2 regions of the Streptomyces sp. P13-3-3 genome follow, and region 2 is predicted to be linked to the other one. Evidence: riboswitches for the same ligand, from Rfam matches in the RefSeq annotation. Region 2 holds a riboswitch; the other holds the start of a gene.
The links. Region 2 has a riboswitch for cyclic di-AMP ahead of ACQZOG_RS22785 (M23 family metallopeptidase). Riboswitches for the same ligand answer to the same signal wherever they lie in the genome.

Region 1: linked by a shared signal. The riboswitch ahead of ACQZOG_RS01370 (M23 family metallopeptidase) and the one ahead of ACQZOG_RS22785 (M23 family metallopeptidase) in region 2 are both predicted to bind cyclic di-AMP.

The regions. Positions count from the first base shown of each region.
Region 1 covers NZ_CP192228.1:278,308-289,050, forward strand. Annotated here, with positions in the region: gene ACQZOG_RS01325 (metallopeptidase family protein) at 1-103, shown strand, start outside; gene ACQZOG_RS01330 (hypothetical protein) at 177-725, shown strand; gene ACQZOG_RS01335 (DEAD/DEAH box helicase) at 963-3,125, shown strand; tRNA gene ACQZOG_RS01340 (tRNA-Lys) at 3,279-3,351, shown strand; gene ACQZOG_RS01345 (DUF3040 domain-containing protein) at 3,446-3,736, opposite strand; gene ACQZOG_RS01350 (HAMP domain-containing sensor histidine kinase) at 4,128-5,177, shown strand; gene ACQZOG_RS01355 (response regulator) at 5,208-5,867, shown strand; gene ACQZOG_RS01360 (dihydrofolate reductase family protein) at 5,954-7,087, shown strand; tRNA gene ACQZOG_RS01365 (tRNA-Met) at 7,152-7,225, shown strand; cyclic di-AMP (ydaO/yuaA leader) riboswitch at 7,552-7,709, shown strand; gene ACQZOG_RS01370 (M23 family metallopeptidase) at 7,722-8,741, shown strand; gene ACQZOG_RS01375 (PrsW family intramembrane metalloprotease) at 8,845-10,170, opposite strand; gene trmB (tRNA (guanosine(46)-N7)-methyltransferase TrmB) at 10,231-10,743, opposite strand, start outside.
Region 2 covers NZ_CP192228.1:4,988,699-4,999,441, reverse strand. Annotated here, with positions in the region: gene ACQZOG_RS22815 (thymidine kinase) at 72-722, opposite strand; gene ACQZOG_RS22810 (alkaline phosphatase family protein) at 769-1,998, opposite strand; gene ACQZOG_RS22805 (DUF5998 family protein) at 1,998-2,582, opposite strand; gene ACQZOG_RS22800 (GNAT family N-acetyltransferase) at 2,634-5,543, opposite strand; gene ACQZOG_RS22795 (HPr family phosphocarrier protein) at 5,720-6,001, shown strand; gene ACQZOG_RS22790 (GntR family transcriptional regulator) at 6,137-6,841, opposite strand; gene ACQZOG_RS22785 (M23 family metallopeptidase) at 7,042-7,815, opposite strand; cyclic di-AMP (ydaO/yuaA leader) riboswitch at 7,828-7,993, opposite strand; gene ACQZOG_RS22780 (M16 family metallopeptidase) at 8,197-9,585, opposite strand; gene ACQZOG_RS22775 (M16 family metallopeptidase) at 9,582-10,743, opposite strand, start outside.

The DNA of each region.
Region 1 (10,743 bases), 4.7 Mb from region 2:
CCGGGAGGACGTGGTCACGGAGACCGAGATCACGGTGGTGCACGAGATCGCGCACCACTTCGGGATCGACGACGCCCGGCTGCACGCGCTCGGCTACGGATAGGCCGTCCGCGTGTCCTCCTGCGGGTGACGGGAGTTGGGGTTGTCGACCCTGTACTCCAACCGGAGGTGGCCCCGTGCGCCGCTTGTACGTACCCGTCCGCCTGGCCGCCACGGTCGTGGCCGTCGCCGCCGCCGCCGGATGCGTGAGCGTGGGTGACGACGACGCCGGAGGGAAGGCGGCCCCGTCCCACTCCGCGGGACGCCCGGGTGGCGAGGCCCCCGACGGCGGCACCGACCGGGTGGGCGGCAAGGCCGGCCACGGAGCGGCCGGGACCGACGGCGGGCGCGACGAGAAGGACGGCAAGGACGAGGACGGGAAGGACGGGAAGAAGAAGCGCAAGGGCGAGCGCCCGTCCCCCTCCGACGACCGGCCGTCCGCCGACGAGAGCCGTCCCGCGTCCGACGGCGGCGGCCCGGACGGCCCCGCGCGTCCGACCCCCGACGACCGCCCCGACCCGCCCGAGCCCAGCCGGACCCCGGACCAGCAGCCCTCGGACCCGCCGCAGGACCCCGGGCCGACGTCCGAACCGACCCAGGCCGAGCCCTCCTCGTCCGCCCACCAGCCACCCGACACCCAGCTCGCCCAGCGGGAGCCCGCACCGCGGGCGGGGGCGCCGGCCTAGTGTCGGCGCGGCCCCGCCGCACGCTTCTCACCTGCTGATTTGCATCCGAGGGGCCGGGGTGCGTATGGTGGCAGATCGTTTGATCCTATTTGCCCGGCGCCACAACAGAGCGCGCCGTGTGGCGCGTACTCTCTCCCTTGCCGTGGTGGACCGCATTGAGGCGGTCGTAATTGCGAACTGCGAATCACGGAGTTGACGGGCGCGTGCCGAAGAGACTCCGGAAGGTTTCGCATTCGTATGCCCATCGCCAGTACTGATCACGTCGTCGTGCCCGAGAACACCGAGGACACCGACACCACCGCCGCCGAGACGGCGGCCCCCGAGATCACCTTCGCCTCCCTCGGTCTGCCCGAGGGCGTCGTGCGCAAGCTCGCGCAGAACGGCGTGACCACCCCCTTCCCGATCCAGGCCGCGACCATCCCGGACGCCCTGGCCGGCAAGGACATCCTCGGCCGCGGCCGCACCGGCTCCGGCAAGACCCTCTCCTTCGGTCTGCCGACCCTGGCGCAGCTCGCCGGCGGCCGCACCGAGAAGCACAAGCCGCGCGCCGTCATCCTGACGCCGACCCGCGAGCTGGCCATGCAGGTGGCCGACGCCCTCCAGCCCTACGGCGACGTCCTCGGCCTCAAGATGAAGGTCGTCTGCGGCGGTACCTCCATGGGCAACCAGATCTACGCCCTCGAGCGCGGCGTCGACGTCCTCGTCGCCACCCCGGGACGGCTGCGCGACATCATCAACCGCGGCGCCTGCTCGCTGGAGAACGTGGAGATCGCGGTCCTCGACGAGGCCGACCAGATGTCCGACCTCGGCTTCATGCCCGAGGTGACGGAGCTGCTCGACCAGGTCCCGGCGGGCGGTCAGCGCATGCTCTTCTCCGCCACCATGGAGAACGAGATCAAGACCCTCGTCGACCGCTACCTCGACTCCCCGGTGTCGCACGAGGTGGACGCGGCGCAGGGCGCTGTGACGACCATGTCGCACCACATCCTCGTCGTGAAGCCCAAGGACAAGGCGCCGGTCACCGCGGCCATCGCCTCCCGCAAGGGCCGCACCATCATCTTCGTCCGCACCCAGCTCGGCGCCGACCGCGTCGCCGAGCAGCTGCGCGACGCGGGCGTGAAGGCCGACGCGCTGCACGGCGGCATGACCCAGGGCGCCCGCACCCGCACCCTCGCCGACTTCAAGGACGGCTACGTCAACGTCCTGGTCGCCACCGACGTCGCCGCCCGCGGCATCCACGTCGACGGCATCGACCTGGTGCTGAACGTCGACCCGGCCGGCGACCACAAGGACTACCTGCACCGCGCCGGCCGCACCGCGCGCGCCGGCCGCACCGGCACGGTCGTCTCCCTGTCGCTGCCGCACCAGCGGCGCCAGATCTTCCGCCTGATGGAAGACGCGGGCGTCGACGCCACACGCCACATCATCCAGGGCGGCGCGGCCTTCGACCCGGAGGTCGCCGAGATCACCGGCGCCCGGTCCATGACCGAGGTGCAGGCCGAGTCGGCCGGCAACGCCGCGCAGCAGGCCGAGCGCGAGGTCGCCCAGCTCACCAAGGAGCTGGAGCGTGCCCAGCGCCGCGCCACCGAGCTGCGTGAGGAGGCCGACCGGCTGCTGGCCCGCTCCGCGCGTGAGCGGGGCGAGGACCCGCAGGCCGTGATCGCCGAGGCGGCCGCCGTGGTGGCCGAGGCCGAGGTGACGCTGCCGGAGCAGCCGACCGCGCGGGACGTCGAGCGGACCGAGCGCCCGGCGGCCTCGGCCCCGTACGAGCGGCGTGAGCGGCGTGACGACCGGGACGACCGCGGCGGCTTCCGCCGGGACGACCGGGGCGACCGCGGTGACCGTGGCAACTTCCGCCGCGACGACCGTGGGGACCGCGGTGACCGTGGTGGGTTCCGCCGTGACGACCGTGGTGACCGTGGCGGCTTCAACCGTGACCGTGGTGACCGTGGCGGCTTCCGTCGCGACGACCGCCGTGACGACCGTGGCGGCCGTTCCTTCGAGCGCCGTGACGACCGCGGCGACCGCGGCGGGTTCCGCCGTGACGACCGTGGTGACCGTGGCGGCTTCAACCGTGACCGTGGTGACCGTGGCGGCTTCCGTCGCGACGACCGCCGTGACGACCGTGGCGGCCGTTCCTTCGACCGCCGTGACGACCGCGGCGACCGCGGTGGCCGTTCCTTCGAGCGCCGTGACGGCGGCGACCGCGGCGGCTTCCGCCGTGACGACCGTCCCGGCCACCGGGGCAGCGACCGCCCGTTCAACCGCGACCGTCAGGGCGACCGCCCGGGCTTCCGCTCCGGCGGCCACGACCGCCCCTACGGCCGTCGTGACGACCACCGCGGCGGCGGCTCGTTCCAGCGCCGCGAGGACAAGCCGCGCTGGAAGCGCAACGGCTGACACCGCCTCACCGGACCGACCGCCGAGGGCCCGCGCGACACCCGTCGCGCGGGCCCTCGCGCATGTGTGCCCCCTCCGGCCGCCACGCGCCTGCCGATACCCGATCGGCTCCCCGGCCACGTCCGGCTATGCTCGGGGAGGCAACATCGCCAAGGGCCCTTAGCTCAATTGGCAGAGCAGTGGACTTTTAATCCATTGGTTGTGGGTTCGAGTCCCACAGGGCCTACCTCCCGCCGGAGGGGAACCCCCCGACGCGGCGAACGGCGCTCGCACCGGCCAGGCCGGTACGAGCGCCGTTCGTGTTCTCCGGAAGGGGCGGCTCAGCGCGGGGACGGGCGCCGGACGTCGTCGCCCGGCCGCTCGTAGGGGTCGATGAGCTGCACGCCGATACCGCTGGTCACCAGGCCGGCCGCGATCAGCAGCCCGTCGGGCACGACGATGCCCGCGACCAGCATGCCCAGCCCCGCGATCAGCACCCACCAGGCGCTGGTCCGCCGGTACTCGCGCGGGCGGGTCGGGCGGCCGGCAGCGAGGGAACGGGCGAAACGGGGGTCCTCGTGCTCGAGTCGGGCCGCGAGATCGACCAGGCGGTCGTCGTCGGACTGGGGCACGGCTCCTCCTTCCCAGGGGGTGGCCGTCCGGTCACACCGTCGACGGCCGTCGCTCCGGACACCGGGACGTGCGCGAACCGCCGGCATGCCGTGAACTCGGGCCGATATCCAGGAGTTTGCCCGTCTGCCGAGGTCGTCACCCGCCCGGTACGGTGCCTCCAGCGTCTCCCGGGGCGCACGGCCCGAGCCATCCGTCGCGCCCCCCAACTCCAGGGGGGACCGGCACGCACACGAGCGTGGGCAGGGGTCCGCACACGCCGGGAAAATGGGGACTGTCACCGATGGCGCCCGCCCGGTCATGGGCGGAGGCTGGACGGTGACGGCCCGCGCCGCGCCCCCGGCCGCGGGCCGTCGGGGCCTTGAGCATACGACGGCGAGGAGGCGGAACCGGGTGCCTCTGTTCTGGCGCATCTTCCTGCTGAACGCCGTCGTGCTGATCGTCGCCACCGCCCTGCTCCTCGGACCCGTCACCGTGTCCACGCCGGTGCTGCTCACCGAGGCCGCGGTGCTCACCGTGGGCCTGGCCGCCATGCTCGTGGCCAACGCGCTGCTGCTGCGCGTCGGACTCGCGCCGCTGCAGCGCCTCACCCGCGCCATGAACACCACGGACCTGCTCCGCCCGGGGCACCGGACCGCGGTCGACGGGCGCGGGGAGATCGCCGAGCTGATCACCACGTACAACACGATGCTGGACCGGCTGGAGGACGAGCGGGCCACCAGCAGCGCGCGGGCCCTGTCCGCGCAGGAGGCGGAGCGCCGCCGTATCGCCCGTGAGCTGCACGACGAGGTCGGCCAGTCGCTGACCGCCGTGCTGCTCCAGCTCAAGCGGGCCGCCGACCACGCCCCCGCCGAGCTCGGCGACGAGCTGCGCCAGGTGCAGGAGACCACCCGCGCCTCCCTGGAGGAGATCCGGCGGATCGCCCGCCGGCTGCGCCCCGGCGTGCTGGACGAGCTGGGCCTGGCCAGCGCGCTGAAGGCGCTCGCCACCGAGTTCGGCGGGCCCGGGCTGACCGTCCAGCACTGCCTCGATCCCGACCTGCCCGAGCTGGACCGGGAGTCGGAGCTGGTGCTCTACCGGGTCGCCCAGGAGGGCCTCACCAACGTCGTGCGGCACGCGGGGGCGCGCCGTGCCGAGCTGGCGTTGCGCCGCACGCCGGGCGGGGTCGAGCTGCGGGTCCGCGACGACGGCCGCGGCATCGCCGGAGCCGACGAGGGAGCCGGCATCCGCGGCATGCGGGAGCGGGCGCTGCTGGTGGGCGCCGAGCTGACCGTGGAGCCCCGGGCGGACGGCGGCGGCACCGAGCTGCGGCTCGCCGTGCCCGTGCCCGCGCGTTTCCCCGCGCACGTCCTCGTCCCCGTACGACCCGAGCGGAAGTCCGTTCCCTCGACCATCCCGGCCGTCGTGCGCCGCTCCGCGCCCGCGCACGCGCCGCCCCCGTGACCGACGCCCCCCGACCGGAAACGCCGAACCATGACAGACGCCTCCCCCACCCGCATCCTCCTCGCCGACGACCACGCGCTGGTCCGCCGAGGGGTCCGTCTCATCCTGGACGGCGAACCGGACCTGACCGTGGTGGCGGAGGCCGCCGACGGCGCCGAAGCCCTCGAACTGGCCCGGGAGCACCGCCCCGACCTGGCCATCCTCGACATCGCCATGCCGCGCCTGACCGGCCTGCAGGCGGCCCGTGAGCTCTCCCGCACCCTGCCGGAGACCCGGATCCTCGTGCTGACCATGTACGACAACGAGCAGTTCTTCTTCGAGGCGCTGGCCGCCGGAGCTTCCGGCTACGTCCTCAAGTCGGTCGCCGACCGCGACCTCGTGGAGGCCTGTCACGCCACCATGCGGGGCGAGCCCTTCCTCTACCCGGGGGCGGTCAACGCGCTCATCCACAATTACCTCGACCTCGCGCGGGAGGGCCGCTCCCTGCCCGCGAAGGCCATCACGGACCGCGAGGAGCAGATCCTCAAGCTCGTCGCCGAGGGCCACACCTCGCAGCAGATCGCGGACATGCTGGTGATCAGCCCCAAGACGGTGGAGCGGCACCGCGCCAACCTGCTCGCCAAGCTGGGCCTGAGGGACCGCCTTGAGCTCACCCGGTACGCCATCCGGGTCGGCCTGATCGAGCCCTGACCTCTGCCCCCGGCGGCACGGGTTGCCAGACTGGAGCCGGACCGCGCAGCGGTCCCGCCGCCGCCCGCACCCGGGAGAGCCCGCCGATGCCGTACCCGTACGTCCTGCTGTCCGCCGCCGTCTCCCTCGACGGCTACCTGGACGACACCGGCCCGGAGCGGCTGCTGCTGTCGAGCCCGGCCGACTTCGACCGGGTCGACGAGGTCCGGGCGTCGGTGGACGCCATCCTGGTCGGCGCGGGCACGATCCGCGCCGACAACCCCCGGCTGCTGGTCAACTCGCCCGAGCGGCGCGCCGCCCGGGTCGCCGACGGCCTGCCCGAGTACCCGCTGAAGGTCACGGTGAGCGGCTCCGGGGACCTGGACCCTGCGGCCCGCTTCTGGCACACCGGCGGCGAGAAGGTCCTCTACACCACCGGCAAGGGTGCCGAACGCGCCCGAGCCCTGGGCATCGCCGCCGACGTGGTGCCGCTCGGCGACACCGTGGAGTGGCGGCCGCTGCTGGAGCACCTGCACGACGTGCGCGGGGTGCGGCGGCTGATGGTGGAGGGCGGCGGGCGGATCCACACCCAGCTGACGACCGAAGGCCTCGCCGACGAGCTCCAGCTCGTCCTCGCCCCGCTGTTCGTCGGCGACCCGGACGCCCCCCGCCTGTTCGGCCCCGGCTCCTACCAGGGCGGGCGGCTGCGCCTGGTGGAGACCCGGCCCGTCGGCGACGTCGTCCTGACGCGCTACGAACCCACCGCGCCCGGCACCGGCGCGCTGCCGTCCGCCGCTGACCGTCACTGGCTCGCCCTCGCCTGCGACCTGGCCGGACAGTGCCCGCCCTCCGAGACCGCGTTCAGCGTCGGCGCGGTCGTGGTCGCCGCCGACGGGACCGAGCTGGCGCGGGGCCACTCCCGGGAGGGCGACGACCCGGTGGTGCACGCGGAGGAGGCCGCGCTCGCCAAGGCCGACCCCGCCGACCCGCGGCTGGCCGGCGCCACCGTCTACTCCAGCCTGGAGCCGTGCGCCCGCCGCGCGTCCCGTCCGGCACCCTGCGCGCGGCTGATCCTGGACGCGGGGGTGCGCCGGGTGGTCACGGCCTGGCGGGAGCCGGACACCTTCGTGACGGACGCCGACGGCAGCGCCGTCCTGGCGGACGGGGGCGCCACGGTGCTGGTGCTGCCGGAGTTCGAGCAGCGCGCGAAGGCGCCGAACGCGCACCTGCTGGGCGGCTGATCGCGCCCGCCGGGGAAGCGATGTGCATCGAACCCCGTGGATGCCGTACACTCGTGTTTACCGACGCGGGGTGGAGCAGCTCGGTAGCTCGCTGGGCTCATAACCCAGAGGTCGCAGGTTCAAATCCTGTCCCCGCTACTGAAGGCCGAGGGCCGGAATCCGAAAGGGTTCCGGCCCTCGGTGCTTTCCATGACGGCGCTCGTTGCCCGCCCCTTCACGCGTCCTCCACCTCGCCTTTCGCGCACAGTGAGCGAACGGCGCCGCAGCGCATAACAACTGACGAACCGTCAGGTTCGGCCGGTCGTCCGAGGCGCAGTCAACTCGCCCGTTTTCGCCCGCTCGTGGCGCTTAAGTCCACGCGGAAATCGTTAACGATCAAGAGGAACGGCTTGGAATCCGGCCCCCGCGTCTATTAACGTTCGATAACGCAGCGCGGTCGTCCCAGCCGTCACAGAAGGCGGCTCCGTGCGCACGCGCCGAATCCCGCAAGGGAACCGGGGAACCACCACCATGGGGTGAATCGGGCGGATACCGCCGTGGAGGCACGGTTCGTATACGCGCGTAGGAGACCTTCCCGCTCCGAACCCGTCAGCTAACCCGGTAGGCGAAGACGGAAGGAAAGGAGCGCGCCCACGTGGCGTCCAACCCGCCTGCCCCCGAGGCCCCGTTCAAGCCGAACGACACCTTCGCGTACGGCGCCCCCGGCGCCGAAGAGGGCCCCTTCGAGGAGTGGAACCCCACCGCGGAGTCCGTGCGGCCCGTGCGTGGCCGGCACCGCGTCGCCAAGCAGCGCGGAGGCGGACTCGCCCGCAGCTCCACCGTCCTCGGCGTCGGCGTCATAGCCGCCGTCGGCGCCGGCGGCATGGCCAGCGCCCAGACCGGCAAGCCGCCCGTCTCCATCTCCATCCCCGACCTTCCCCACGTGGGTTCCCTCATCTCCGACGAGGAAACGCCCAAGGGATCCAGCACCCCCCTCAGCGACATCGGCAGGATGGCCGCCGCCGACACCGGCGCCGAGGAGGGCGCGGACGCCGGCGAGGCGCTGCGCGCCCGCATCATGGCCCAGGTCGAGCAGCAGCAGGGCCAGGCGCAGAGCAAGGCGGAGGCCGCCGCCCTCGCCGCCGCCGAGAAGGAGGCCGCCGAGGCCGCCGCCAAGGCGGAGAAGGAGGCCAAGGAGAAGGCCGAGGCCGCCAAGAAGAAGGCGGAGGAGGAGGCCGCGAAGAAGGCCGAGGCCGAGCGCCTCGCCGAGCTGGCCAAGCAGTACGCGCTGCCGACCTCCTCGTACACCATCACCTCGACCTTCGGTCAGGCCGGCGCCTACTGGTCCTCCGGCTACCACACCGGCCTCGACTTCGCCGCGCCCACCGGCACCCTGATCAAGGCGGTCCACACCGGCACGATCACCTCCGCCGGCTGGGACGGCTCGTACGGCTACAAGACCGTGCTCACCCTCGACGACGGCACCGAGGTCTGGTACGCCCACCAGTCGTCGATCAACGTCAGCGTCGGCCAGAAGGTCGCCACCGGCGACGTGATCGGCCGCGTCGGCGCGACCGGCAACGTGACCGGCGCCCACCTCCACCTCGAGGTCCACACCGGCTCCGGCGGCGTCGACCCGGCGGCCTGGCTGGCCGGCAAGGGCCTCAGCATCTGAACCACCGGCGGCCGGCTCCCGGCTGCCGACGCCGTGAACGCCGGCAGCCCCGACGACGACCCCCCGACGTCAGGGCTGCCGGTTCCGCGTGTCCGGGGCCTTCTCAGCGCCGGTAGGGGTTCTCCCCGTACGCCGGATACGGCGGCTGCCCCTGCGGCGGCCACACCGCCGGGACCGGCCCGTACGCCCAGCCCGCGCCGTACGGCACCCGGGGCGCCGTGAGGCGGGCCGCGTGCTCCAGCGCCGGGCGGGCCGCCTGGCGCCGGTGCCACAGCTCCAGCAGCAGCTCCCGCTCCCGCGTCACGAAGTCCGCCCCCGCCTTCCCCGCACGGCCCCGGTGCCGCAGGAACGCCAGCTGCGTCGCGTACACCTCGTACTGGGAGACCGCCCGCGCCGCCGGCCTGCCCCCGTGCTCGCGGGCGAACTTACGGGCGAGGCGCCGCGCCCGCATCGAGCCCAGCGCGAACGGCTCCGACGGGCGCAGCCAGCCCGCCACCGCGTACGCGGGCAGCTCCGTGCGCACGGTCCGCAGCTCCCGCTGCCGCGTCCACACCACGAGCCAGGTCAGCAGCCCGAACGTCGGGACCATGAACGCCCCGTACACCGCGATGAAGCCGAACTGGCCGAGCGTGGCGGAGCCGTTCCACAGGGCGTGCATGCCCATCGCGAGGAGCAGCCCGGCGAGGGGGAGGAGGACGCGCCGCACCCGCTGGCGGTCGGCGGCCAGCGCGGCCGCGCCGAACCCGATGCCGGTGAGCACGGTGAACAGGGGGTGCGCGAAGGGCGACATGACGACGCGCACGAAGAAGGTCGCCGCGGTGACCGAGGCGATGCCGCTGCCGCCGGTGAGCTGGTCGGTGCCGAAGGCGTTGCCCAGGTAGAGGACGTTCTCGGTGAACGCGAAACCGGTCGCGGTGAACCCGGCCGCCACCACGCCGTCGAGGATCCCGTGGAAGTCGCGTCTGCGGAACAGGAAGAGCAGCAGCACCGCCGCCGCCTTCGCCGTCTCCTCCACGACCGGCGCTATGACCGTCGCGCCCAGGGTGTCGGCGCCGGCCGGGTCGGCGGTGGTCGTCGCTATCCACCGGGTGGCGAAGCTGTTCGCCACGATCGCGATGAGCGCCGCCGCGCACGCGCCCCAGGCGAAGGCGAACAGCAGGTTCCGCCAGGGGCCCGGCTCCACCCGGCCCAGCCAGCGGAACGCCGCCAGCAGCAGCGGGACCGGCAGCACGGCCAGCCCCAGACCGACGAGAAAGCCCTGCGTGCCCGTCTGCTCCCGCACCAGCGCGAGGATCACCAGACCGGACAGGGCCAGCAGCGTGACCATCGCTCCGTAGCGGACCGCCGGGCGCTGCCACCAGTGCGGGTGCCGCAGCGTGCTGCCGGGAGCTGCGCCGGGGTGCGGCGGGTACGGAGGGCTGCTGGCCACGGGATCGACCCTAACGAGGAAGGGGCAGGGCTGCGTGCCGGCGCGGGGCCCCGGGGGAGGTCAGACGGTGTCCCCGTCCGGGCGGTCGGCGCGGTCGTCGTGCGGTACGCGGCGGAAGAGCAGGTCGTTCACCACATGACCCTTGTCCAGCCCCTGCCGCTCGAAACGGGTGAGCGGCCGGAACGCGGGACGCGGCGCGAAACCGCCGTCCTCCCGGGTGTTCTCGAAGTCCGGGTGCGCGGTCAGCACCTCGAGCATCTGCCCCGCGTACGGCTCCCAGTCGGTGGCGCAGTGCACGGTCGCGCCCGGCGCGAGGCGGGACGCGGCCAGGGTGAGGAACTCCGGCTGGATCAGCCGCCGCTTGTGGTGCCGCTTCTTCGGCCACGGGTCGGGGAAGAAGACGCGCAGCCCGCTCAGCGCGTCCGGGGCGAGCATCTCGCGCAGCAGGATGATCGCGTCGCCGTTCGCCACGCGCACGTTGGTCAGGCCGCGCTCCTCGGCGAGGTGCAGCAGATGCCCCTGGCCGGGGGTGTGGACGTCGACGGCGAGGATGTTCGTGTCCGGGTCGGCGGC
Region 2 (10,743 bases):
TAGTCGAACCAGCCACAGAATTCGATCACTTGTACGGGAAAAGCCGCTGCCCTGCGGCCCGTGCGGCGCCCTCAGCCCGACGACACCGGCAGCACGTCCGGCGCCAGCGCCGCCGCCCTCGCCGTCGCCGCCGTCATCCGGCGGCGGTGGTGGCGCCGGCACAGCACCTCGTAGCCGATCTCGTCCGTGGAGCCGGTCACGTCACCGACGACGACCTGGGCGCCCTCGACGACCATGACCCCGCCGACCGTGCGGGCGTTGTGCGTGGCGCGGGCGCCGCACCAGCACAGGGCCTCGACCTGGAGCACCTCGACGCGGTCGGCGAGTTCGACCAGGCGCTGGGAGCCGGGGAACAGCTTGGAGCGGAAGTCGGTGGTGATGCCGAAGGCGTAGACGTCGAGGTCCAGGTCGTCCACCACGCGGGCGAGCTGGTCGATCTGCCCGGGGTCGAGGAACTGCGCCTCGTCGGCGATCACGTAGTCCGCGCGCCGGCCCTGCGACAGGTGGTCGACGAGGTGGGCGTACAGGTCGGCGCCGTCCTCCACCTCCACCGCGTCCGTGACCAGGCCCAGGCGGGAGGAGAGCTTGCCCTCGCCGGCCCGGTCGTTACGGGTGAAGATCATGCCGACCAGGCCGCGTGCCGACCGGTTGTGCTCGATCTGCAGAGCGAGGGTCGACTTCCCGCAGTCCATCGTTCCGCAGAAGAACACCAGCTCGGACATCAGGGGTCGGCAACCTTTCGGCAGGGGTCAGGGACGGCGGAGCGCGTCAGGAGCGTACTTCGAGCAGCGGGACCAGCTGCTCGGCAGGGGTCATGGAACCGTGGTTGCCGACCATCGCCGACTCCCTGGGCTCCCGCTCCGAGGCGATGAGCAGGACGTCGTCCCTGGCGGCGGCGATCACGTCGCCGATCCGGTGGTACACCCGGTCGTCGACCTCCGGCCCGAACCAGCCCGCGGCGATCGCCTCGTCGCGGGAGGCGACCCAGAACTGCTCGCCGAGCACCTCGCGCCAGCACGCCAGCACGTCGCCCGCGGCGCCCGGCACCGCGTACACGTGGCGGGCCCGGCCCTCGCCGCCGAGCAGGGCGACGCCCGCCTTCAGCTCCCAGTCCTCGTCGAAGTCGATGCGGTGCGTCTCGTCGAAGGGGATGTCGACCATGCCGTGGTCGGCGGTGACGTAGAGGGCGCTGCGCGGCGGGAGTTGCTCGGCGAGGCGCTGCACCAGGCGGTCCACGTACATCAACTGGCCGCGCCAGGTGTCGGAGTCGACGCCGAAGCGGTGGCCGGCGCCGTCGACCTCGGCGTAGTACGTGTAGACCAGCGAGCGGTCTCCGGCGGCCAGTTGCTCGGCGGCGGTGTCCATGCGGTCCTCGCCGGACAGCCGCCCCTGGAAGGTGCCGCCGCTCAGCGCGACCTTGGTCAACGGGGTGTTGGCGAAGGTCGGGGAGGACACCTGCGCGGCGTGCACGCCCGCGCGGTGCGCCAGCTCGAACACCGTCGGGTACGGCTGCCAGGCGCCCGGCGGGGTCCAGGGCTGCCAGCGCAGCTGGTTCATCAGCTCGCCGGTGTCCGGGTCGCGCACGGTGTAGCCGGGCAGGCCGTGGGCGCCCGGGGGCAGGCCGGTGCCGACGGAGGCGAGGGAGGTCGCGGTGGTCGCCGGGTAGCCGGCGGTGATCGGGCGTCCGGTGCCGCCGCGCGAGGCGGACAGCAGGGACGTCAGGAACGGCGCCTCCTCCGGGTGGGCCTTGAGCTGCTCCCAGCCGAGGCCGTCGATGAGGAAGACGCAGTTGCGGTCGGCGGGGGTGAGCTCGCCGATGCCCGCGGTCATGCCGGGGACGCCGAGGCCGGCGGCGAGGGTGGGCAGCAGGTCGGCCAGGGAGCCGGTGCCGTAGGCCGGGACGGGCGCGGAGCCGACGGGGAGGGGCTCCGGGTGGGTGTCCCAGACGTCGGGCGCCAGGTGTCCCCGGTCGTGGGCGGCGGGCGGAGGGTGAGCCATCAGCGCAGGTCCGCGGTCGCCTCGGACAGGGCCTGGGCGAAGGTGAGCGCCTGGCGCACGGTCTCCGGGCCGTCGCCGGCCTCGCTGACGCGCAGGCTCAGGTCGTCGGCCGTCGAGCTGCCCGTGTAGCCGTGGTCGGCCTCGCAGTCGGGGTCGCCGCAGGCGGCCGGCTCCAGGTCGATGCGGGAGACCGCGCCCCAGCCGATGGTGAGCACGATCTCGCGCGGCAGCGTGCCCGGCTTGTACGACTCCGGGTTGGCGACCACGCGGCTGACCACGATCGACGAGATCCGGCCGAGCTTGACCGACTCGGTGGACGTGGTGGCGTAGGGGGCCGGGGACGTGCTGTCCGCGGCCTGCTCGTCGGTGTGGCTGACGATGAAGCGGTTGGCGGTGAGGACGAGCACGGTCACGTGCCGCCGCACCTCGTTCTGGTCGAACGTCGTCTCCTGGTGGACCAGATACGACCGGACGGGCTCGCCGCCCACGGCGGCCTCCACCGCCTCGGCCACGAGGGCCGGGTAGTAGCCGCTGCGCTCGATCGCCGCCCGCAGCCCCTGGGTCGTCGTACTGGTCTTGGCCATGTGGCCCATCCTACGGGTGGCCACCGACTGCGAGGCACCGCTCGCCCCGGGTCAGTACGCGGGGAGCGTCCGGGGCCCGAGGTCGTCCCGGGCGGGCGGCGGCGCGAGACGTACGGAGGCGCCGAGGACGCTGACGCCGTGCGGGGCGACGACGACCGGCTCCAGGGTGACCGCGACGACCTCCGGGTGGTCGTGGACCAGGCGGGACACCCGCAGCATCAGCTCCTCCAGCGCGGGGGTGTCGACGGGCGCCGAGCCGCGCCAGCCGAACAGCAGCGGGGCCGTGCGGATCGACCGGACCAGCGAGGTGGCGTCCCGGTCGGTGACCGGGATCAGGCGGTGAGCCATGTCGCCGAGCAGCTGGGAGGCGGCCCCCGCGAGCCCGAACGACAGCACGGCGCCGGCCGCGGGGTCGATGACCGCGCGGACCACGGTGTCCACCCCGCGGGGAGCCATGCGCTGCACCACGGGGCGCAGCTCCTCCGGGCTGCCGAACAGCTCGGTGAGCTCGGCGTACGCCCGGCGCAACTGCTCCTCGTCGGCGAGGTCGAGGCGGACGCCGCCCAGGTCGGCGCGGTGCCTGAGGTGCGGGGCGGTCGCCTTGAGGGCGACCGGGTGACCGAGGGCGCGGGCGGCCTCGGCGGCGGCGTCGGGGGTGGGCGCGGGCAGCGCGCGGTGGACGTGGACGCCGTAGGCGGCGAGCAGTTCGCAGGTGGCGTCGGTGGTGAGGGACAGGCCCTGGCCGCGGGCGAGCAGCCCGTCGATGAGGGTGGCGGCGCCCCGCTCGTCGATGTCCTCGTACTCGGGCACCTTGCCGGGCTCGGCCGCGTCCCGCCGCCACTGCCCGTACGCCACGGCCTGCGCGAGCGCCCGGACGGCGCGCTCGGCTGCGGGGTAGGCGGGGAGGGGGTGGGTGCCCTCGGGGGGTGCGTCGTCGGGGCGTGCGTCCTCGGGGCGTGCGTCCTCAGGGGACGGTGCAGGCGCGCCCTTGTCGTCCGCCGTGGCGCCCTCGTCCGCCGTCGGGCGGGGTTCCGCGCGCTCCCCCGTGCGGGGGGCCGGGTCGGGGCCGGAGGCGGCGCCGGGCTGGGGCGCGGTGCTCGTCGCGGCGGACAGCGCCTCCGCGAGGCCGCCCAGCTCGACGTGGACGACGAGGACCGGCTTGGTGGGCCGCTCGGCGGCGGCCGAGCGCAGCGCCTCCGCCAGGGCCGCGTCACCGACCGAGCCCTCGCCCACCGAGGGGATGGCGGTCACGACGACGGCGTCGGAGGAGTCGTCGGCCAGCGCGCGGGAGAGCGCGGCGTGGAAGTCGGCCGCGGAGGCGGCGGTGGTGAGGTCCTGCGGCGGATGCGGGCGCAGCCCCTCGGCGAGGCAGGCGTCGTAGGTGAGCAGGCCCAGGGACTCGGAGTTGCCGAGGATCGCCACCCGGGGTCCGGCGGGGAGGGGCTGGCGGGCGAGCAGCAGGCCCGCGTCGACCAGGTCGGTGATGGTGTCCACGCGGATCACCCCGGCCTGGCGCAGCAGGGCGGAGACCGTGGCGTGCGGCAGCTGGGTCGCGCGGACGGCATGCCCGCGCGGTCCCGCCCCGTGGCGCGCGCCCTGCACCACGACCAGCGGCTTGGCGGCGGCGGTGCGGCGGGCGAGGCGGGTGAACTTGCGGGGGTTGCCGATGGACTCCAGGTACATCAGGGCGACGTCGGTGTCGGCGTCCTCGTACCAGTACTGCAGGACGTCGTTGCCGGAGACGTCGGCGCGGTTGCCGGAGGAGACGAACGTGGACAGGCCGGTGACGCCGGTGACGCCGCCGCCGCGCCGGTGCAGGCGGGACAGCAGCGCGACGCCGATGGCGCCGGACTGGGCGAACAGGCCGATGCGTCCCGCGCGGGGCATCTCGGGGGCGAGCGAGGCGTTCAGCCGCACCTCGGGCGCGGTGTTGATGACGCCGAAGGAGTTGGGTCCGATGATCCGCATGCCGTAGCTGCGGGCCTGCCGGACCAGGGCGCGCTGGCGGTCCCTGCCCTCGGGGCCGGACTCGGCGTAGCCGGCGGAGACCACGACGAGGCCCTGGACGTCGTGCTCGCCGCACTCGGCGACGACCTCGGGGACCCGTTCGGCGGGCACCGCGACGACCGCCACGTCCACGGGCCCGTCGATGTCGCGCACGGAGCGGAAGGCGGGTACCCCGTCGAGCTCCTTCTGTCCCTCCGGCAGCGCGCCGTTGACGGCGTAGAGGCGGCCGGTGAAGCCGCCGTCGCGGATGTTGCCGAGGATGCTGCGTCCGACACCGCCGGGGGTGCGGCCGGTGCCGATGACGGCGACCGCGCCGGGGGCGAGGAGCCGCTGCACGGAACGGGCCTCCGCGCGCTGCTCGCGCGCGTACTGCACGGCCAGGGAGCGGTCGGTGGGTTCGAGGCCGAACTCCAGGCGGACGACGCCGTCCTCGAAGCTGCGCTTCTGGGTGTACCCGGCGTCGGTGAACACCTTGATCATCTTGGTGTTGGCGGGCAGCACCTCGGCGGCGAACCGACGGATGCCGCGCTCGCGGGCGACGGCGGCGATGTGCTCCAGGAGGGCGGAGGCGACGCCGCGGCCCTGGTGGGCGTCCTGCACCAGGAAGGCGACCTCGGCCTCGTCGGCCTCCGCGCCGGTGGCGGGCCGTCCGCCGGCTCCGATGCGGTCGTAGCGCACGGTGCCGATGAAGTCGTCGCCGACGGTCGCCGCGAGCCCGACCCGGTCGACGAAGTCGTGGTGGGTGAAGCGGTGCACGTCCTTGGCGGACAGCCGTGGGTAGGGCGCGAAGAAGCGGTAGTACTTCGACTCGTCGGACACCTGCTCGTAGAAGCTGACCAGGCGCTCCGCGTCGTCGGCGGTGATGGGGCGGATGCGCGCGGTGCCGCCGTCGCGCAGCACCACGTCGGCCTCCCAGTGGGCGGGGTACTCGTGGCGGTCCGACGAGGTCTGCATGGGCCCCAGAGTACGGCTCGCGTCCGGCGGCGGCGCGAGGCAGTCTGTGGTGGACGACCGCCGGGCCGAGGCCGCGGCCCGGCGGCCCGCGGGGGCGTCCCGGACGCCGCTCCGGGCACGCGCCACGATATGGAAGACTGGTCTAGACAACCCTGAACAGCGAAGGGCAGCAACACATGGCTGAGCGCCGCGTCAACGTCGGCTGGGCCGAGGGTCTCCACGCCCGCCCCGCCTCCATCTTCGTACGGGCCGCCACGGCCGCAGGCGTCCCGGTGACGATCGCCAAGGCCGGGGGCACCCCCGTCAACGCGGCCTCGATGCTGGCCGTCCTGGGCCTCGGCGCCCAGGGTGGTGAGGAGATCGTCCTCGCCTCCGACGCCGAGGGCGCGGACGCCGCCCTCGACCGTCTGGCGAAGCTGGTCTCCGAGGGCCTCGAGGAACTCCCCGAGACCGTCTGAACCGGAATTCGCACGCGACGGCCGTGCGACACGGAAAGGCCCGCCCGGTGATCCGGGCGGGCCTTTCTTTTTCCCATTTCCGGGCAGCAGAAATAGCCCCCGCCATGTGCGCCCTCTTTGTATACGGGATCCGTGTTAATGGCGGAGGCTCGGCATGTTTACGGGATGTTGCGAGTTCCTCACACGGTCCGTGCGGACGGCTCGCTCGGCGCCGGAGCCGAACCGCAGCCGGTGTCCGGAGTTCGCCTGCTCGGTGTGCAGCGCCGTGAGCGACCGCGCCCGTTCGCCGTCGCCGCGCGCCACGGCGTCCACGATCGCGCCGTGCTCCGCCCAGTACGCGACCGGGTCGGGCGGCCCGTCGACCGCGTACATCCAGGCGATCTTGTGCCTGAGCTGGGTCAGCATCGACGTCAGCGCCGGGCTGCCGGAGGCCTGGGCGAGCGTCTCGTGGAACCAGCCGCCCAGCGAGCGCAGGTCGTCGCTGCTGCCCTGACGTGCGCGTTCCTGTCCCAGCCTGACCAGGCCGCGGAGCACCTTGAGATGGGCGTCGGTGCGTCGCTGGGCCGCCCGGGAGGCGCCCAGGGGCTCCAGGAGCTGGCGCATCTCCAGCAGGTCGGCGGCCTCCTGCTCGGTGGGCTCGGCCACGCACGCGCCCGCGTGCCGACGGGTCACCACGAACCCCTCGGCCTCCAGGGTGCGCAGCGCCTCGCGGACGGGGACGCGGGAGACGCCGTAGCGGCGGGCGAGCAGTTCCTCGGTGAGCCGGCCCCCGCGCTCGTAGACACCGGCGACGATGTCGTCCCGGATCGCCGTGCACACCGAGTGCGCGGGAATACGCATGACCGACCTCCGGCTTAATCCCCGTGAAACGTCGACGATTGACGTCCGTTCGTGACTCTATTGCAATCGACGACATTTTCCGACGGCGGACCGGAATCCATACATAATTTTTGGACAGGCGGCGCCCGCGCGGAAGGGTTCGAAAACGGCGAAAGCCCCGGCTCGTGGGAGCCGGGGCCCGGAAGGCGTTAGGACGCGCCTCAGATGTTCACGCCGTGCGACCGGAGGTAGGAGACCGGGTCGAGGTCGGAGCCGTACTCGGCGGACATGCGCGCCTCGAAGTGGAGGTGGGCGCCGGTGACGTTGCCGGTGGCGCCGGACACGCCGATCTGCTGGCCGGCGGTGACCTCCTGCCCCGCCGACACGGAGACGGACGACAGGTGCGCGTACTGGGTGTACGTGCCGTCGTGCATCTTGATGACGACCTGGTTGCCGTACGCGCCGCCCCAGCCGGCCTCGACGACCGTGCCGACGCCGACGGACTGGACGGGGGTGCCGCTCGCGGCGTGGAAGTCGATCCCGGTGTGGCTGCCGGACGACCAGATGGCGCCGCCGCTCTGGTACGCGGTCGACACGTACGAGCCGGGGATCGGGGAGACGAAGGTGTTGAGGCGCTTGCGCTCCGCCTCACGCGCGGCGCGCTCCTTCTCGGCGCGGGCCTTCTCGGCCTCCTCCACCGCGCGCTCCCGGGCCGCCTCCTCGGCGGCCTTGCGCGCGGCCTCCTGGGCCGCCACGCGGGCGGCCTCGTGCTGGGCGGCGGCCTGGGCGTCGACGCGGTCGGCGACCACGTCGCCGAGGGTGACGACGGGGGTGAGGCCGGTCTGTGCCGCGGCCGGTTCGGCGGCGAGCGCGGGGGCCGCGAGGGAGCCGACGACGCCGGTGCCCGCGAGGGCCGCGACGCCCGCGGCGCGGGCGGTGCCGCGCTGGACGCGGCTGGGACGACGGTGCTTCCCGGTGGCGCGGGTGAACGCCATGTACAAGCTGGTCCTTTCCTTCCCTCTCGCCTACCGGGTTAGCTGACGGGTTCGGAGCAGGAAGGTCTCCTACGGACCCCCTCGCGACACGCGCGGGCGTCCGATTCACCCCAGGGACTTCGTGTGGGTCCCCGGCTCCCCTGGCTCGCGCCGTACGGGGACTCGGCGATGACTGTCCGGTGCCGCGGATGCGGCGCACTGCCCGACGAACAGCCCGCACGAAACTAAGCGGGACATCTCGCAATCCTCAAACGGATCCCGGGTTTTGTAGCGCATCCCACAGGGCAGACGGGCAACCTCCGCCCCAATTCGGGCATAAGGGAGCCCCGGTGACGTACCCGTCCACCGGGGCTCCCGCACGCGTGCGTCCCGTCGTCGGCCCTACTCGGCCGGGACGACGGTGACTTCGCCGATCCCCAGCGCCTCCACGGGCGCCTTGATCTGCGCGGCGTCACCGACGAGCACGGTCACCAGACGGTCCACCGGGAAGGCGTTCACGACGGCCGCCGTGGCCTCCACGGTGCCCGTCGCCGCCAACTGCCGGTACAGGTCGGCCTGGTAGTGGTCCGGCAGGTGCTGCTCGACCTGATCGGCCAGGGTGCTCGCGACGGCCGCGGCGGTCTCGTACTTGAGCGGCGCCACGCCCACCAGGTTCTGCACGGCGACGTCACGCTCGTCGTCGGTGAGGCCCTCGGCGGCCAGCGTGCGCAGCACGGTCCACAGGTCGTCCAGCGCGGGGCCGGTGTTGGGGGTGTCGACCGAGCCGCTGATGGCCAGCATCGACGCGCCGGTGCCGTCGGGGGCCGAGCGCAGCACCTGGCCGAACGCCCGTACGCCGTAGGTGTATCCCTTCTCCTCGCGCAGGACGCGGTCCAGACGGGAGGTCAGGGTGCCGCCGAGGCAGTACGTGCCGAGCACCTGCGCGGGCCACACCCGGTCATGGCGGTCCGGGCCGGTACGGCCGAGCAGCAGCTGCGTCTGCACGGCGCCGGGCCGGTCCACGATGACGACGCGGCCGGTGTCGTCCGCCACCACGGGCGGGACGGGCCGCGGCTGCGCCTGGGAGCCCGTCCAGGCGCCCAGGGTGTCGGCGAGCAGCGCGTCCAGGTCGACGCCGGTGAGGTCGCCGACCACCACGGCGGTCGCCGTGGCCGGGCGGACGTGCTTCTCGTAGAAGCCGCGCACGGCCGCGGAGTCGATGCGCTCGACGGTCTCCTCGGTGCCCTGGCGCGGACGGGACATGCGCGCGCTCGCCGGGAACAGCTCCTTGGCGAGCTCCTTCGCGGCGCGGCGGGACGGGTTCGCCAGCTCGTGCGGGATCTCGTCGAGGCGGTTGCGGACCAGCCGCTCGATCTCGCTGTCGGCGAAGGCGGGCGCGCGCAGGGCGTCGGCGACCAGTCCGAGCCCCTTGGCGAGCCGCGAGGCGGGCACCTCCAGGCTGAGGCGGACGCCGGGGTGGTCGGCGTGCGCGTCGAGGGTGGCGCCGCAGCGCTCCAGCTCAGCGGCGAACTCCTCGGCGGAGTGCTTGTCGGTGCCCTCGGAGAAGGCGCGGGCCATGATCGTGGCCACGCCGTCCAGGCCCTCCGGCTCCGCGTCCAGGGGCGCGTCGAGGACCACCTCGACGGCGACGACCTGCTGGCCGGGGCGGTGGCAGCGCAGCACCGTCAGGCCGTTGTCGAGGGCGCCGCGCTCGGGGGCCGGGAAGGCCCAGGGCTTGGCCTCGCCCGCCTGCGGCCGGGGGTGGAACTCCATCGTGGCGAGCTCGGTCACTTCGCCGCCTCCTCGTTCTCGTCGGCGCCGGCTGCGGCGGCTTCCTCGGTGTCGTCGGCGGCGTCACCGGCCGCCGGGGCGACGGGCTCGTAGACGAGCACGGCGCGGTTGTCGGGCCGCAGGCGCGCCTTGGCGACCTCCTGGACCTCCTCGGCCGTCACCTCCAGGACCCGGCTCACGGCGGTCAGGGCGAGCTGCGGGTCGCCGAACAGCACGGCGTAGCGGCACAGTTCGTCGGCGCGGCCGGCGACCGTGCCGAGCCGGTCGAGCCACTCGCGCTCCAGCTGGGCCTGGGCGCGCTCCATCTCCTCGGCGGTGGGGCCCTCCTCGGCGAACCGGGCGAGCTCCTCGTCGATGGCGGCCTCGATCACCGGCACCTCGACGTCGCCGGACGTCTTGACGTCCAGCCAGCCCAGGGACGGCGCCCCGGCCAGCCGCAGCAGGCCGAACCCGGCCGCGACGGCCGTACGGTCGCGGCGCACCAGGCGGTTGTAAATCCGCGAGGACTCGCCGCCGCCGAGGACGGTGAGCGCCAGGTCCGCGGCGTCGCTCGCGCGCGTGCCGTCCTCCGGGAGCCGGTAGGCGGCCATCAGCGCCCGCGCGGGGACCTCCTCCTCGACGACCTCGCGCAGTTCCTCCCCGATGATGTCGGGCAGCGAGCCGTCGCGCGGGGCGGGCTTGCCGTCGTGCGACGGGATGGAGCCGAAGTACTTCTCGATCCAGGCGAGCGTCTGCTCGGGGTCGATGTCGCCGACCACGGACAGCACCGCGTTGTTCGGCGCGTAGTACGTGCGGAAGAACTGGCGGGCGTCCTCCAGGGTCGCCGCGTCCAGGTCCGCCATCGACCCGATCGGGGTGTGGTGGTAGGGGTGGCCCTCCGGGTAGGAGAGGGCGGTCAGCTTCTCGAACGCCGTGCCGTAGGGGACGTTGTCGTAGCGCTGACGGCGCTCGTTCTTCACCACGTCCCGCTGGTTCTCCATGGACTCCTCGTCCAGGGCGGTCAGCAGGGAGCCCATGCGGTCGGCCTCCAGCCAGAGGGCGAGCTCCAGCTGGTGGGCGGGCATGGTCTCGAAGTAGTTGGTCCGCTCGAAGCTGGTGGTGCCGTTGAGCGAGCCGCCGGCGCCCTGCACCAGTTCGAAGTGGCCGTTCCCCTTCACC